DNA from 2 places in the Leucobacter sp. 1207-22 genome. Region 2 is predicted to be linked to the other one. Evidence: riboswitches for the same ligand, from Rfam matches in the RefSeq annotation. Region 2 holds a riboswitch; the other holds the start of a gene.
What was found. Region 2 has a riboswitch for thiamine pyrophosphate ahead of FW756_RS06280 (ABC transporter substrate-binding protein). Riboswitches for the same ligand answer to the same signal wherever they lie in the genome.
Positions count from the first base shown of each region.

Region 1: it holds a riboswitch for thiamine pyrophosphate, as region 2 does, so the genes downstream of both, FW756_RS00585 (thiamine ABC transporter substrate-binding protein) here and FW756_RS06280 (ABC transporter substrate-binding protein) in region 2, are expected to answer to the same signal.

Region 1 is NZ_VXCR01000001.1:131,623-138,963, forward strand. Features, by position in the region: gene purH (bifunctional phosphoribosylaminoimidazolecarboxamide formyltransferase/IMP cyclohydrolase) at 1-159, opposite strand, end outside; gene purN (phosphoribosylglycinamide formyltransferase) at 188-784, opposite strand; gene FW756_RS00570 (hypothetical protein) at 838-1,410, opposite strand; gene FW756_RS00575 (ABC transporter ATP-binding protein) at 1,410-2,102, opposite strand; gene FW756_RS00580 (ABC transporter permease) at 2,099-3,796, opposite strand; gene FW756_RS00585 (thiamine ABC transporter substrate-binding protein) at 3,793-4,884, opposite strand; TPP riboswitch at 4,881-4,990, opposite strand; gene FW756_RS00590 (cell division protein PerM) at 4,998-7,010, opposite strand; gene sucD (succinate--CoA ligase subunit alpha) at 7,120-7,341, opposite strand, start outside.
Region 2 is NZ_VXCR01000003.1:107,426-114,766, forward strand. Features, by position in the region: gene FW756_RS06260 (ABC transporter permease) at 1-891, shown strand, start outside; gene FW756_RS06265 (ABC transporter ATP-binding protein) at 897-1,688, shown strand; gene FW756_RS06270 (ABC transporter ATP-binding protein) at 1,798-2,679, opposite strand; gene FW756_RS06275 (ABC transporter permease) at 2,676-3,437, opposite strand; gene FW756_RS06280 (ABC transporter substrate-binding protein) at 3,458-4,504, opposite strand; TPP riboswitch at 4,537-4,646, opposite strand; gene FW756_RS06285 (YkoF family thiamine/hydroxymethylpyrimidine-binding protein) at 4,735-5,418, shown strand; gene FW756_RS06290 (NtaA/DmoA family FMN-dependent monooxygenase) at 5,449-6,792, shown strand; gene FW756_RS06295 (proline dehydrogenase family protein) at 6,859-7,341, shown strand, end outside.

The sequences.
Region 1 (7,341 bases), on a different contig from region 2:
CGCGGTCGAACCGGTCGAAACGATCTCGACGCCTGCGTCGTTGAGTGCTGCTGCAAGCTCGGTGAGGCGGGTCTTATCGCTTACCGAGATGAGCGCACGGCGCACCTCGATGCGGTCGCGGTGTTCGTAGAGGCTCGGGTCCTGGCTCTGAACTGCCATGTGATTCCTTACGGTCGGTGACGGGCGTCTAGTGGGCTGCTGCGACCTCGGCAAGGCGGATCTCGCCCTCCGCGATCGCACGAATGGTGGCTGCGAGCAGTGGTCGCTCGATCTGCTTGATGCGCTCGTGGAGATCAGCTTCGATCTCGCCAGGAGCGATCTGCACGGCTGCCTGACGCAGCACGGGGCCAGTGTCGACGCCTTCGTCGATGATGTGTACGGTCACGCCAGTCTCAGTTGCGCCAGCGGCGAGCGCGTCGCGGACCGCGTGTGCTCCGGGGTACAGGGGCAGGAGCGCTGGGTGAGTATTGATGAGGGCAGGTGAAAACTCATTCACGAAGTTTGCAGGCAGGATTCGCATGAGGCCAGCACTCACAACGAGTTCAACGTCGTGGGCGCGGATCGCCTCAGCAAATGCGGTTCCCCAGTCTGCACGGCTCGCAAAGTCAGCTGGCCGAACGATGAAGTTCGGGATTCCAGCGGCTTCGGCGTAGGCAAGGCCAGCGGCATCGGTGTCTGCACCAACGCAGGCGATCTGCACGGGGTACGCGGGATCATTGGTAGCGTCGATGAGTGACTTGAGGTTACTGCCACTTCCGGAGATGAGCACGGCGATTTTCAGCACTTAGACAGTCTACCTTGCGTGAGCACAGGTGATCCGCGCACGGTGCAGTTGGATCATGTCGGGTGAACAATCTCATGGGCTGACGCCAGGGGTTCGGTTCGCGCGAAGAGGGCATCTTCCTGTGCTGCCCATTCATCCCAGTGTGGTGCGAACATCTCACCGTCACGTGCGAGCGCCCGCTCTTTGCGGGTTTGTTCTGGGAGTGCGAGCCAGAGCGCATAGGCTCTGCTCTTGGCTGACGCGGCGGCGAGCGCAGCTGGTGAGATGGATCCGCACCCTTCGACGATGAGGAAACAGTCGGCCGCAATGACTATGGTCTCCGTGAAGGCTTCAGCGTGCCAGTCGTAGCGTTCGTAGCTGCCCCGCGTGATGGCCTCAGCAACGCTCGCGCTCCCTGCGGCGAGGCCGTCCCAGCCCGGGTACAGTTCGTCCATACTCACGATCTGTGGCAGGTCACCCGTGCGCGTCGCAATCGCAGCTTGCAGTTCCCTTGCGAGCGTTGTCTTGCCTGCGCCGGAATGGCCGTCGATGAACATGACGCCAGCACCTGCGCGTTGCATGGGGTGACAAGATGCGGATCGCAACGCGCGATCCGCGACCGACTCACCAATTGTCATTCCTCGCATCACGCGGGCAGTCCTTCGCTTGTGTCGCTCTCGACTGCGCCTGCACGCACGCGGAGCACACGATCCGCGACAACTTCAGCTTCACCCTCGTCGTGCGTCACCAGGATTGCAGTGGTCTTCGTGATTCGGAGCATAGTGGCCAGGTCTGCGGCCAGACGCTCACGAAGTTCACGATCAAGCGCCGAGAGGGGCTCATCGAGCAGCAGCAGGCTTGGCTGTGGCGCGAGCGACCGGGCGAGCGCGATGCGCTGACGTTCGCCGCCGGACAACTCAGTGACGCGTCGCGCATGTGTGCCGGGAAGGCCGACGAGTTCAAGCAGCTCGGTGACCCGTGCCTCGCGCTCCACGCGTGGAAGTCGTTGCACACGCAACCCGTAGGCAACATTCTCAGCAACCGTGCGATGCGTGAAGAGCTGACCGTCTTGAAAGACCAGTCCGAAGCCACGCTTGTGCGGAGCAACCTCCACAAGATCGACACCATTCCAAGAAATACCGCCAGCGCGCACGGGTTCAAGCCCAGCAACTGCTCGCAGAAGCGTCGACTTGCCGCTGCCTGAAGCGCCGAGCAACGCAACGACCTCACCTCGGGGCACAGTAAATGAGGCGTTACGCACCACGTCGACGTCACGTGTGTACCCCACGGTGACGTTTCTCGCCATCAGTCCGCTGGTGTGCTGCGGTTGGGTGTTCACCACTCGCCTCCTGTTCCGCCTGCGGCGACAGTATCAAATCTCATTCGCTCCGCGAGGAGCATGATCGTCGCGGTGACGATGCCAAGCACGACCGCTGCTGCGAGCGCTGACGCATAACTCGCAGGATCAGGGTGCGACGCGAGTGCTGCAATCGCTACCGGCAGTGTCTGCGCGTCTGGTCGCACCAAGAACGATGTCGCACCAAACTCACCGAGTGAAGCCGCAAACGCAAACCCGACAGCGAGGCCGGCGGATCGACCAAGCAACGGGAGATCAATCGTGCGCAGCACATGCATGGGTCTCGCCCCGAGCATCATCGCTGCCTCCCGCGTGCGTTGATCAATGCTGTTCAACACGGGCAAGATCGTACGTACGACGAGCGGCAGTGCGACGAGTGCCTGCGCAATGGGGATAAGCACCGTTGAAGTACGCAGATCAATGCCAAGGCCGAGCGGCCGATGCATGGTGAGAAGCAGGCCGAAGCCGAGCGTGACGGCAGAGATGCCAAGCGGCAACATCATCGCACCGTCATAGAGCGAGATTGCACGCTTGAGCCCTGCCGAACGCGGCTTCCGCGAGAGGACCAGAGCAACTAGGGATCCAAGCAGCACCGCAATCGCAGTCGCAATGATCGCGATGCCGATGGAGAGCCCCATTGCGTCAAACACGCTCCCCCGCAGCGGGGAGCTCTCGTGCGGTACCACCAGCGAGCGATACCCTGCGAAACTCCAACTCCCATCAGGGGCACGGAGCGAGCGCACGAACAGCGAAAGCAGCGGAGCAAGATGAATCAGCAGCACGGTCACTGCGAAGGTGAGCACAACCGGCAGATCGCTGATCCGCACCCGCCGCGCCGCCGCACGCTCGTGCCTGATCGCTGCAGACTGCTCCCCCGAACTGCTCCCTGCACGTTTCAAACGGGCTGAGACCCAGAGCACGAGCACGATAATGACAAACTGCGTGATCGACAGCACCGCTGCACTGCGCAAATCAAGGAACTGCACCGTCAATCGATAGATTTCGGTCTCAATGTTCGCGAACTCGCGACCGCCGAGAATCAGCACGACGCCAAAGGACGTTGCACAGAACAGAAATACGAGCGCGGCCGCCGACGCAATCGCAGGTGCGAGAGCCGGCAGCGTGATGGTGAAGAATGCTCTGGCTGGCGTGGCGCCAAGCATTCGAGCCGCTTCAGCAGTGCGCGTGTCCAGCTGCGACCAGAAGCCTCCAACCGTGCGCGCCACAACGGTGATGTTGAAGAACACCAGCGCAAGGACGATCGCGATGAAGGAGCCATCGAGGCCAAGCCAATGCAATGATCCCCCGGGGCCAAACAGCGAGGTGAATGCGATACCCACCACGACGGTCGGGAGCACGAATGGGACAGTGAGGAAGCCGCGCAGCAATCCGCGTCCGCGGAAATCCAATCGATACAGCACATATGCCGCTGGCATCCCGAGCACCAGAGCGATCAGCGTCGCAGTTCCGGCCTGGGCGAGGGTGTTGCCAAGGACGCGCCATGTGCGTGGATCCGCTGCCGCGTCACCGAAAGCCGCAAGCGAGACCTGTCCGTCATCAACCAAGCCAGTCGCAACGAGTGCGACGACCGGCCAGACAAAGAAGAGTGCGAGGAAGGCGAGCGGTATTGCTACCGCGATCGCCCACCCCGCAACTCGCCAGGGACTCTGCCTCACAGGCCCAGCGTTGCGCTGATCTGCTTCAGCCAGGCTTCCCTGCCAGCTTCGATCTCTGCGGGGAGCAAGTCGTTTGACTGCTCAGCAGTCGGCATTGGGGCAAACGCTGCCCAATCTGCAGGCATTTCAACTTCAGCGTCGACGGGGTACATGTACATTGCGTCAGGAATCTGCTGCTGGAACTCTGGCGAGAGCAGGTAATCAATGACTGCGGCAGCGCCCTCGGTGTTCTGTGCGCCAGCGAGCACACCAGCATACTCAACCTGGGTCGTGCAGGTGTCAAGCAGCGCCTTCGTTGTCGTGGCCTTGCCGTCATCGGTCAGGGTCCACGCAGGAGACGAGCTGTACGAAAGCACAATCGGGTAGGTACCATCACCGCCCTGCGTGAACTGGCCGTAGTACGCGTCGTCCCAGCCCTGCACCACACGTGCGTCGTTGTCGACAAGGCTTTGCCAGTACGCCGCGTATCCGTCTTCACCAAACGCGGCAACAGTGCCAGCAAGGAACGATGCCCCGGTCGAAGACGAGAGTGGATCGATGAGCACAGTCAAGCCTTTGTATTCTTGCTTCGCAAGATCGGCGTACGACTTCGGCTCTGCAATGCCCTGCTCAGCGAACCACGCCGGGTCGATGTTCATGCACGTTGCCCCTTGGTCCACGCCGACCATCGCGAACTGGTGGTCTCCTGTCGACGAAGGAGCTCCCGCCTCGTTCAGCGCGTACTCGTAGGCAGAGGCTGGCATGTCCTGAGGTTCGTAGATGTCAACGACGTCGTTCTCAATCAGGCGCGAGGCAAAGGTATTGTCAACGCCGAAGAACGCATCAGCAATCGGCGCATTCTTGGTGAGCACGAGCTTGTTGGTGAGTTCCCCACCGTCACCGGCGGTGACGACCTTGACGTCATAACCGGTTGCTTCACTCGCCGCAGCTTCAAATTCGGGGCCGTCAACGAAACTATCGTGGACGATGATCGTCACGTCGTTGCTTTTCGCCTCTGGGGCAGTCGAGCATGCGCTCAGTGAAAACAGTGCAAGAGCCGCCAGTGACGTGGCGAGTGAGCGACGAACGATGGGATTGTAGGCGCGCATAGCTATGGCTTCCTTCCTCCGCTGGTATGAACCAGATCAGGTTGAACGGTCGAAGCTCGCGAGCTTCCTCTCAACCCTGCGCGTCAGGATTCCCGTGGATAACGCCTCTCACCCTAGCGCTTCTTCGGGCCTCTTCGCCAACCCCGGGGAGGATGCTCCTCATTTGCAGGCATTTCAGGCTCGGTGTCCCATGCATACGCGGCAAGGGCTGCAGCCTCTTCTGCCTCCTGTTGCGCAGGGCCTGTGACCGGACGTTGCCTTTCGAGTGCAGCTTGAGCCTCAGCGGCAGCTTCTGCCTCACGGTCGTAGAGCGGTGTCTCGCGCGGTGCAGGCATGTCGTCATCAGGACTGACGCCTGTTACCGTCTCAGATACCCCAGCATCACTCGCGATTTCGGGTGAGAAGAACGATGAGCCGAAATCTGTGGTCTCGAGAGACTCTGTCTCGTAGAGGGAATCACCGGGTGCGGTCGCCCCGCTATCGAAATACTCAACCTCAGCGAGTGCTGCATCAACTTCGGCAAGCTCTGCCGCCTGCTTCTCGGCGTATTCACTGAGCGAAATTGGCGCAGGCAGCTCACCGGTTTCCGGATGTTCTGGAGTACGTGTTCCCGCTTCCGAAGCGGCGCCACCTGCAGTCACAGCAGTGCCTACTGGCTCCACTGCAGCAGTGATTGCAGCCGTCTCGTGATCCGCGAATTCGTCATCGTCTGGGAGCACGTCGTTGACTGGAGATGCGGTAGTGACTGGGCCGGTCTCAGGTTGGCCGGCACGGTCGCCGAGGGTCCACCACGGCGTATGACTGCGTGCGGCACGTGCGGCACGCAGCTTCGAGTCAGCGCCGCCAGCCTCGAGCGGATCACTTGCAAGATTTCCAGCGAACTCAGGTTCATGTGTCTTACCCAACAGACCAGCGCTCGCTTGCGCGGTCAGGAGGCCAATCACGCTTCCCACGCCGAGTTCAAGCGCGAGCAACCCACCGACGGCCCAGGCGTTGGGACCTACCTCAGTCAGGCTTCCCGGCCCAATCGAGCCTGACCCCATGGCTGACAGCAAAGCCCAGGTGAGCCCGACCAGCAGTGCAGCGCTGAGTGCAGGGCCAAGGAGTGAAAGCGGAGTCCGCTCGGCGAACCGTCGCATCACGGCATGGCCCACGACAACGCCAAAGATGACCACAATGAGCGGGACGAGTAACCCGAGAGTTCCCCACCCTTCGGGCAATGCAGCAAATAGCGGGAAGGCTGGCAAAACCGCCTCAGGGCTAGCGAATGCGGAGAACCCGCCACCGCTGCCAAGATCGATGCTCGCACCGGTGAGCCAGGCTCCGCCCCAGATCCAGGCCACGGGAAGATACATGAGCTCTGCAATCCAGATGCAAATCGCACCCCAAGCATCAAGCTGCAAGCCCTGCGTAATTGCGATCGCCTCGGCAAACTGACCAAAAAGCGACAGTCCAACGCCGAGTGCTGCGAGCCCTGCGAACCCAGCAAAAAGCAGCGCGGCGATGTACAACGTTTCGTTGAGGCGTGCACCGAAGGAGGCTGCTTGGGGCACACCAAACTCAGCAAGCTGCTTTTCGCTTCGACGCACGAGTGACTGCCAGGTTGCTGGACGGTTCACGCACACGTAGGCAAACGAGCCAACCATCACCCCGCCAATGTAGACGGCTACCGGCATCAAGATGCTGCCGATCATGGGCCAATGTGAGTTCGCCGCAAACTGCGCCATAACGGTGGCAAATGCTGCGAAGCCAAGCCCGCTGCCGATGATCCCGCCGATACCAGCTTCCACTCCACGAGTGGCCCATCGCCACCCCGCACGAACCGCGAGCGCGACAGCGCCAAATGTAATGCCGAGCGGCGCGAGTGACACCGTGAGCTGCAGAGCTTCGTGTGGCAGGCCAAGCGCCGCCATCGTTTCTACGGGAATCTCGAACCCGAGTGGCACAAAGAAAGCAAGCGACCAAAGCGATGCTGCACTCGCAAACACCACGCCAGGGTCTGCGGCAAGATCAAACGCCTGCCACCAGACCAAGAGCGCGCCCAAAACAATCACGACGAACGCGGCGAGCCCTACGGCAAACGCCTCGATCGCCGAAACCACGGCCGTCAGGATGCTTCTCATCATTGTGCGTTGAGTCTATCCGCGGCCTCCGACATCACCGTTCATACGCGCCGAAAATGGATCGGGCCCGGCATCCGTGCGGAATATGCCGAGCCCGATCCCCTGGTGAGGGTTAGCGAGTCATCGCTGCATACACCTCACGCAGCAGGGTTGCGGCTTCAGTGGGGGTCTTGCCCACCTTCACTCCTGCGGCTTCAAGCGCTTCTTTCTTTGCCTGCGCAGTGCCGCTCGAGCCCGACACAATTGCGCCGGCGTGCCCCATCGTCTTTCCTTCAGGGGCGGTGAAGCCCGCGACATAGCCGACCACTGGCTTCGTCACATTCGCCCGAATAAA
Region 2 (7,341 bases):
GGTGCGACGGCGGCCTCGATGATCGTGCTCGGTTTTAACCCCGTGCTCGCGACCGCAGCTGGTTTCGGTGTTGGCCTCATCGCGGGTGCAATTACCGGCCTGCTCCACACCAAGGGCAAGATTGATGGTCTGCTCGCCGGTATCCTTACCATGATTGGCCTGTGGTCGATCAATCTGCGGATCATGGGCACGACGAAGGAAGGCGTTGCCGGAACCTCAAACGTTCCGCTGCTGCGCGCCGACACCGTCTTCACCCCCATCGATAACGCTGGCCTCGGCAAGAGCTGGTGGAGTGTCCTCATCATCTTCGCTGGTGTCTTCATCGTGAAGCTCATTGTTGATTGGTTCCTGTCGACGAACCTCGGACTCGCGGTTCAGGCGACCGGCGACAACGGCCCCATGATCTCAAGCTTTGGTGTCAGCACTGACGGCACGAAGATCCTCACGCTTTCTCTCTCGAACGGCCTCGTCGGACTCTGCGGCGCACTCGTCGCCCAGTACCAGGGCTTTGCTGACATCAGCATGGGCGTTGGCCTCATTCTGATCGGCCTTGCGTCGGTGATTCTCGGTCAGGCGATCTTCGGACAGCGCTTCATTTGGGTCGCGACGTTCGCCGTCATCTTTGGTGCGGTGCTCTACCGCATGATCATCTTCTTGGCGCTCAAGGCTGGCCTTGACCCCAACGACATGAAGCTCGTCACGGCACTGCTCGTTATTGCCGCACTGCTGCTGCCGCGCTGGGGCTTCCTCAAGAAGGTGCCGTCGCTGTGGAGTCGAGGCGGCAAGGTCGTCTCAGCTGAGGATCGCGACACCGCTCTCTTCGATGACTCGACGCCATCGACAACAGAGAACATCAAAATCGACGCTGCAAACGCGAATGCGAAGGGCTAATCGACATGCTGCAGATTGAACGCATCTCAAAGACCTTCTTCCCCGGCACCGTCAACGAGCGCCGTGCGCTCAACGAGATCAGCCTGACGCTTGCTGAGGGCGATTTCGTCACGATCATTGGCTCGAACGGTGCGGGTAAGTCCACGCTGCTCAACGCCATTTCAGGTCGCTACTCGGTTGATTCTGGCACCATCGACATCGCTGGAAACCGCGTCAACAAGCTCAAAGAGCACCAGCGTGCGAAGTACGTTGGTCGCGTATTCCAGGACCCGATGGCTGGCACTGCCCCTGACCTGACGATCGAACAGAATCTTGCCCTGGCTGTGCGCCGAGGCAAGAGCCGTGGTCTTGGCCCGGCATTGACGCGTGGCCAGCGCGAGCGCTTCCGCGAAGAACTCACGTCACTCGAGCTTGGCCTTGAGCATCGTCTCACTGCCAAGGTTGGCCTGCTTTCGGGCGGCCAACGACAGGCACTCTCGCTCCTGATGGCGGGCTTCACCAGCCCAGAGATTCTGTTGCTTGATGAGCACACCGCTGCACTCGATCCGCAGCGTGCAGCGCTCGTCACCGATCTCACGGGACGCATCGTCGGCCAGGGTGGTCTCACGACCCTCATGGTGACGCACAACATGGAGCAGGCGCTCACCCTTGGTAACCGTCTCATCATGATGCACGAGGGCCAGATCGTCTTCGAAGCAGACGCTGAACGGAAGAAGACACTGACCGTCGCAGGCCTGCTTGAGGAGTTCTCGAAGATTAAGGGCGCGCAGCTCGACGATCGCGCACTGCTTTCGTAGAACCCGCGCGCTGGGTCCGCACGCTGGAACCATCCGCTGGATCGGCCGCCTGAGGGACCGCCGCATCGCGAAACGGGCTTGTTCATTCGAACAGGCCCGTTTCTTGCGTCTAGCGGGGGCCGTCTGGAGTTGTGTGCGACGCAGCATCTCGGACGTGTACACGTCCGAGCGCGGTCTGCAGCTGGGCTTCGAGTACGGGCACACGAGGGTCAAGCAAGAACCTGTCATCTCGTGGAATGTCTCGTGAGACGGCGACTTCCGCAACGATCCGCGCCCCGATTGCCTCACGCGATTCTGGCATCGTCGTTCCGCCTGATCCGCCTGATCCGCCTGATCCGCCTGATCCGCCTGATCCGCCGCCGAGCACGAGTGCACGGTCAGCAAGCCGCACGGCTTCTCGAATGTCGTGCGTGATGAGCAAGATGCTCCAGCCGTGCTGCTCCCAGATCGTGAGTAGCCAACGCTGCAGGTCGTCGCGCGTGATCGCATCGAGCGCGCCAAAGGGCTCGTCGAGCAAAAGTACGGGCTTTTCTTGGACGACCGTGCGCAAGAAAGACACCCGCTGTCGCATGCCTCCCGAGAGCTGGCGGGGAAAACGGTGTTCACTTCCGGTGAGTCCGAACGGTGGGAAGAGCGCCGCGGCGCGTTGCCGAGCCTCACGCTTGGGGATCCCCGCGACTTCGAGCCCAATGCACGCGTTATCGACCATATTGCGCCACGGAAGAAGCACGTCTCTCTGCGGCATGGAAGCGAATGGGCGAAGCGCCCCCATTGCGGCTGGGTCAATCACAGTGCCGCCATATCGGATCTCACCCGAACCTGCACGCACTGCACCAGTGAGGAGCGATAGCAGCGTCGACTTTCCACTTCCGCTCGCACCGACGAGCGCCACAATTTCGCCAGGGGCGACGCTCAGGTGCAGATCTTCAAGCACCCGGTGCGAGCCAAACCCAGCCGAAATACCATCAAGCTCAAGTAGCTGTGCGCTCACGCGACTTTCCCCCGTTCGACTCTGAGCCACGGCACGGTGATCCGCTCGATCAGCATGACCGCCCCGTAAAGCGTCAGCGTCAGCACCGAACTCATCGTCACGGCTGCAAGTACCAGGTCAGTGCGGAACACATGCTTCGCCGACTGCATGTACACACCGAGCCCAGCGATTGCGCCAGCGTACTCAGCGAAGATCGTTCCGACGACGGCGTACGTAATCGAGATGCGCAATGCGGAGAAGAACGATGGAATGCTCGCGGGCAGACGGATCAAACGAAACACCTGCCACTTTCCTGCCCCCATCGAGCGCAGTAGTGCTTCGGCCTCAGGGTCCGCTTCCGCGAAGCCTCGCAACAGTCCAACCACCATGGGAAAGAATGTCACGAACGCGACGAGGAGCACCTTTGGCAAGAGTCCGAACCCGAACCAGAGCACGACGAGTGGCGCGAGTGCGATCAGGGGGAGCGTCTGGCTGACGACAAGAATCGGGAGGATCGCCCGTCGCAGGAGAAGCGAAAAATCGAGCAGGGCTGCCGCAAGAAACGCGACAACCACCGAAAGGCTAAAGCCAACGACCGTTGCAGTCAGCGTCGGAATGAGGTGTCGTACGAGGGCATCGCGCTCGGTGAAGCCTGCTTCAGCGATGCGCGTGGGGGATGGCAGCATTTCTTGCGGTACGAGTCCGCCTTGTGAAGATGCCTGCCACACCCCGAGCAGTACACCGCACGCGAGCGCGGGCGGCAGCACAAGGGCTGCCACCCGCGCACCTCGTGACTGGCTCACTTCAGCAGTTCGTCGGTGTAGTAGGTGCTCCAGTCGGGTTCAACGGTGACTGGCTTTCCCTGAGCATCAGCCAAGAAGCCGCCCTCGAAGAGGAAGCTGCCAAAGTTGTTCCACGCCTCGGGGTTTGCCGCGCCAATCGCATGCCCCTCCTGCACGAGGTAGCCGTCTTCAGCCATGAGCTTGGCGCTGCGCTGCACGAGTTCGCGAGCTGTGCCCAAGGTGTCGGGGTTTGCGTCGATAAGAATCTCAGCGGCCTGCTCGGGGTGATCAGCAGCGAACTGGTAGCCCTTCGCGACCGCGTTCACAAACGCTCGGGCCTCATCGGGGTGCGCTGCGAGGTACGCGTCGCTCGAAATGATTCCGGTTGACTGCTGCTCAGGCACGCCGAAGTCTTGGTAACGCCATGCCTGGTAGGGGTGACCGTCAATGTCATTTTGCAGGTTCTCCCAGGTCGCAACCGACAGCGTGAAGTCGATGCGGCCCTGCGACAGGGCTTCGTATGCGCCCGTGTCGAGCACGACCTCTTCAAAGGTTCCGGTACCCCCGTCGCCCTGGATCGTTGATTTGGCGAGCGCAGGGAAGAGTGGCGCACCAAAGCCACCGAAGATCTTGCCATCGAGGTCCTTCGGGCGAGTGATGTCTTCACGACTGTTCAGCGCGACCAGGCGCCCCGTATCAGTCTGGGTGACTCGATAGACCGAGATGACATCAAGCCCGGAGGTGCGAGCCATCTGCACGCCTGACTGCCCGCCAATCCCAAAGTCTGCCTCGCCTGCCGACACCAGCTGGGTGGATGATGTCGAGCCATACGGCAGAATCTCGACGTCGAGCCCGGCGTCTGCGAAGTACCCCTCAGCCTCAGCGACATAGACGCCGATGTGGTTGGTGTTCGGCGCCCAGTCGAGTGCGAAGGTGACAGATTTCTCTGCTTCGCCAGCAGCATCCGGGGTGCTAGTACTGCAGCCAGCGAGTGCCAAGGCTGCCGCGGCGAGTGCAGCCGTTGCTGCGATCGCGCGGCCAAAGGTATGTGGGTGATGACGCATGTGCGTGCCCTTTCAGTGTTCACTGGGCACGGGTATGTAGAAGAGTGTCTCCCTGCGCTGGCATGATCCAGATCAGGTTCGACGGTCGAAGGTTGATGACCTTCCTCTCAGCCCGGCCTACCGGACTCCCGTGTGAGCTTCACCGTAACAGAATCCGCATACCCGCGTTGGTTCGTGCCAGAGAGGGCTGCACGGTAGCGCGGAATTTGCGATCCCCTATGGTTGATCGTGTGACCGCACCAGACGTTGCCCCCGTTGCCCCTGTTGTTCCTGTTCAGTCGCCTGCGCAGCCGCTCGCGCATGCGGCTGCGCCAGCCCTCGCCCCAGAACAGTACGGCGTCGGTGCGCGATTTACCCTCTCGGTCTATGACTCTGATTACGTGCGCATCATTCTGGGTGCGCTCGCAGACGCAAATCGTGACGGGCTCACCATCGAGACGAACGACATCTCCACCTTCATCGGCGGATCTGAACAGCGTGTGCTTGAGTTCCTGAGTGAGGTCATCGCAAGCGCTGCGAGCACTGGCGTGCACCTATCTGCAACGATTCTGCTGTCGCGCGGATGCCCTGGTGAGCTGACGTGTGCTCTGCCTGCTGGCGTCTCGGCTGTGGGCGCAGCCTCGGTGGTGCTTGCACCCACTGGAGTGCGAGCTCGCGCGCACTGGTCGCTGTACCCGTTGCTTGATGGTGACTCGACTGGCGACCACATGACGCCCATTTATGCGGCGATTGAAGCTGCCAAGCACGCAGGGGTGTATTCGGGCTCGGATCACTTCGCAACACGACTCGATGGTGATCTCGCTGATGTGCTCGCAACCGCAGCAAACGGGTGGATCGGCGTCGGTGCTGTGGTGCAGCACGTCACGACTCACCTCACGGTCTCGCTGAACAGTCCGACCGCGATCGCGGACTGACGAGTTCGACGTCAAACGTAAGGGGAACCAGTGACACAGTCTCAGACCGGTGACGACACCGCCCGTCAGATGCACCTGGTTGCCATGGTGAACCCGCCGACCAGCCAGTACGCAGAGAACTGGCGCAACCCGCTCTCGCGAAATGACTGGCTGAGCGGCAGGTTCTTTGCTGATCTTGCGCGAACGCTTGAGCGCGGCTGCTTCGACATGATGTTCTTCGCTGATGCGCTCGCGGTTCCTGAAGATCGCGCTGGTGAGTTCGCCACGACGCTGCGTACTGCTGGCAAGGGGAGTATCTACTTCGATCCGCTCACCCTCATTTCGCACGTTGCCGCGGCAACGACGCATCTTGGGCTCGGGGCAACGGTGTCGACGAGTTTTGTGCCTCCGTATGCGATTGCGCGGCAGTTGCTTTCGGTAGATCACCTCTCTGGTGGTCGTGTTGCTTGGAACATTGTCACGTCGACGACCAACGCTGAAGCCCGGAACATGGGCCACGAGGCAATTGCCTCGCCCACCGACCGCTACGACCATGCGGATACGGTCGTCGAAACCGTGCGTGAACTGTGGCGGTCATGGGACGCTGATGCGCTCGTGTGTGACCAGACAAGCGGGGAATTTGTGGACGCGGATCGTGTGCACCGCATCCCGGAGGGGTTGCTGTCACGGGGCCCGCTCACCCTCCCGCGGAGCACGCAGCGCGAGCCGGTGCTCATGCAGGCGGGTTCGTCTCCACGCGGCCGAGCGTTCGCAGCGCGCTGGGCAGAGATTGTGTTCGCAATCGGCGACTCTGCTGACCACATGCGTGAGCTGCGGACCGAGCTCCGGGAGCGGGCGCGACTTGACTACGGGCGCGACCCGAATTCCATTCGGGTGTTGCAGGGTGCGCAACCGATCGTTGGCGCGACCGATGCTGCCGCCACCGCGAAGCTCGCCGAGTTGCGGGCGGCCATCGACCTGCCGTCAGCGGTGACGAAGCTTGAGCGGTTGTTACACGCAGATCCGCTGGACGTGACCGCGTCTGCGGTCGAGGTGCTTGATGCACACCGTGGTGCAACCGGAAGCACAGGTTTTGAAGACATGCTGCGTTCGGTGAGTGAACGCCGGTCATTCACCGTCGCTGATCTCGCACTTGAGCAGGCGATGAATCAGTTGCATCCGCAGCTCGTTGGCTCGCCAGCGTCGATCGCTGATGAGCTAGAGCAGCTCTTCCAGACCGAAGCTGCTGACGGCTTCATCATCTTCCCGGCGCTCTATCACGCGTCGTTCGAGGACTTCGTAAACGGTGTCGTCCCCGAACTGCAGCGTCGTGGAGTGTTCAGGAACTCGTATGGTTCCTCAACGCTCCGCGGGACACTTGGGCTGAGTCGCTGAGAACACACAGCGAACATCCGCGTGTTTCACGCCACCCTGTGTCGATTCGAGCTTTAGGGTAAAGACATGGCAGAGCAGGTGTTCCCTTGGGCAGCAAGCGTCCCCACGATAGTGGATCGTGCGGCACAGTGGCGGGATGCAGCGCAGGCGCATGGATCCGCCGACTCAGCTGACTTCAGCTTGCTCGCTGGAATCTCAGGCGACCCGTCACAACGGGAATTCGTCAACCGTCTTGTTGAAGTGCTGTTCGGCACCGAAGACGCGTTTACCGCTGCAACGGGGTTGCGCGATGCGTCACAAAACATGCCTGACTCGATGCCGATGAAGGATCGACTGTTGCTTCGAGCGAGCGGTACCGTGTCGTTCGGTCTGCCGTGGCTCGTGAAGCCGCTCGCCCGTAGACACCTGTTGGGTCGGGCATCGGAGCTCATCGCGCCGGTCCGCATCGCGGTAAACACGAAAGACGGCACAACGAAGTTCACCGGCGTCACCGAGGCGCTGCGCGCGATCTCCGATGAGGGGTGCGCGCCGGTTGTCACGCTGCTCGGC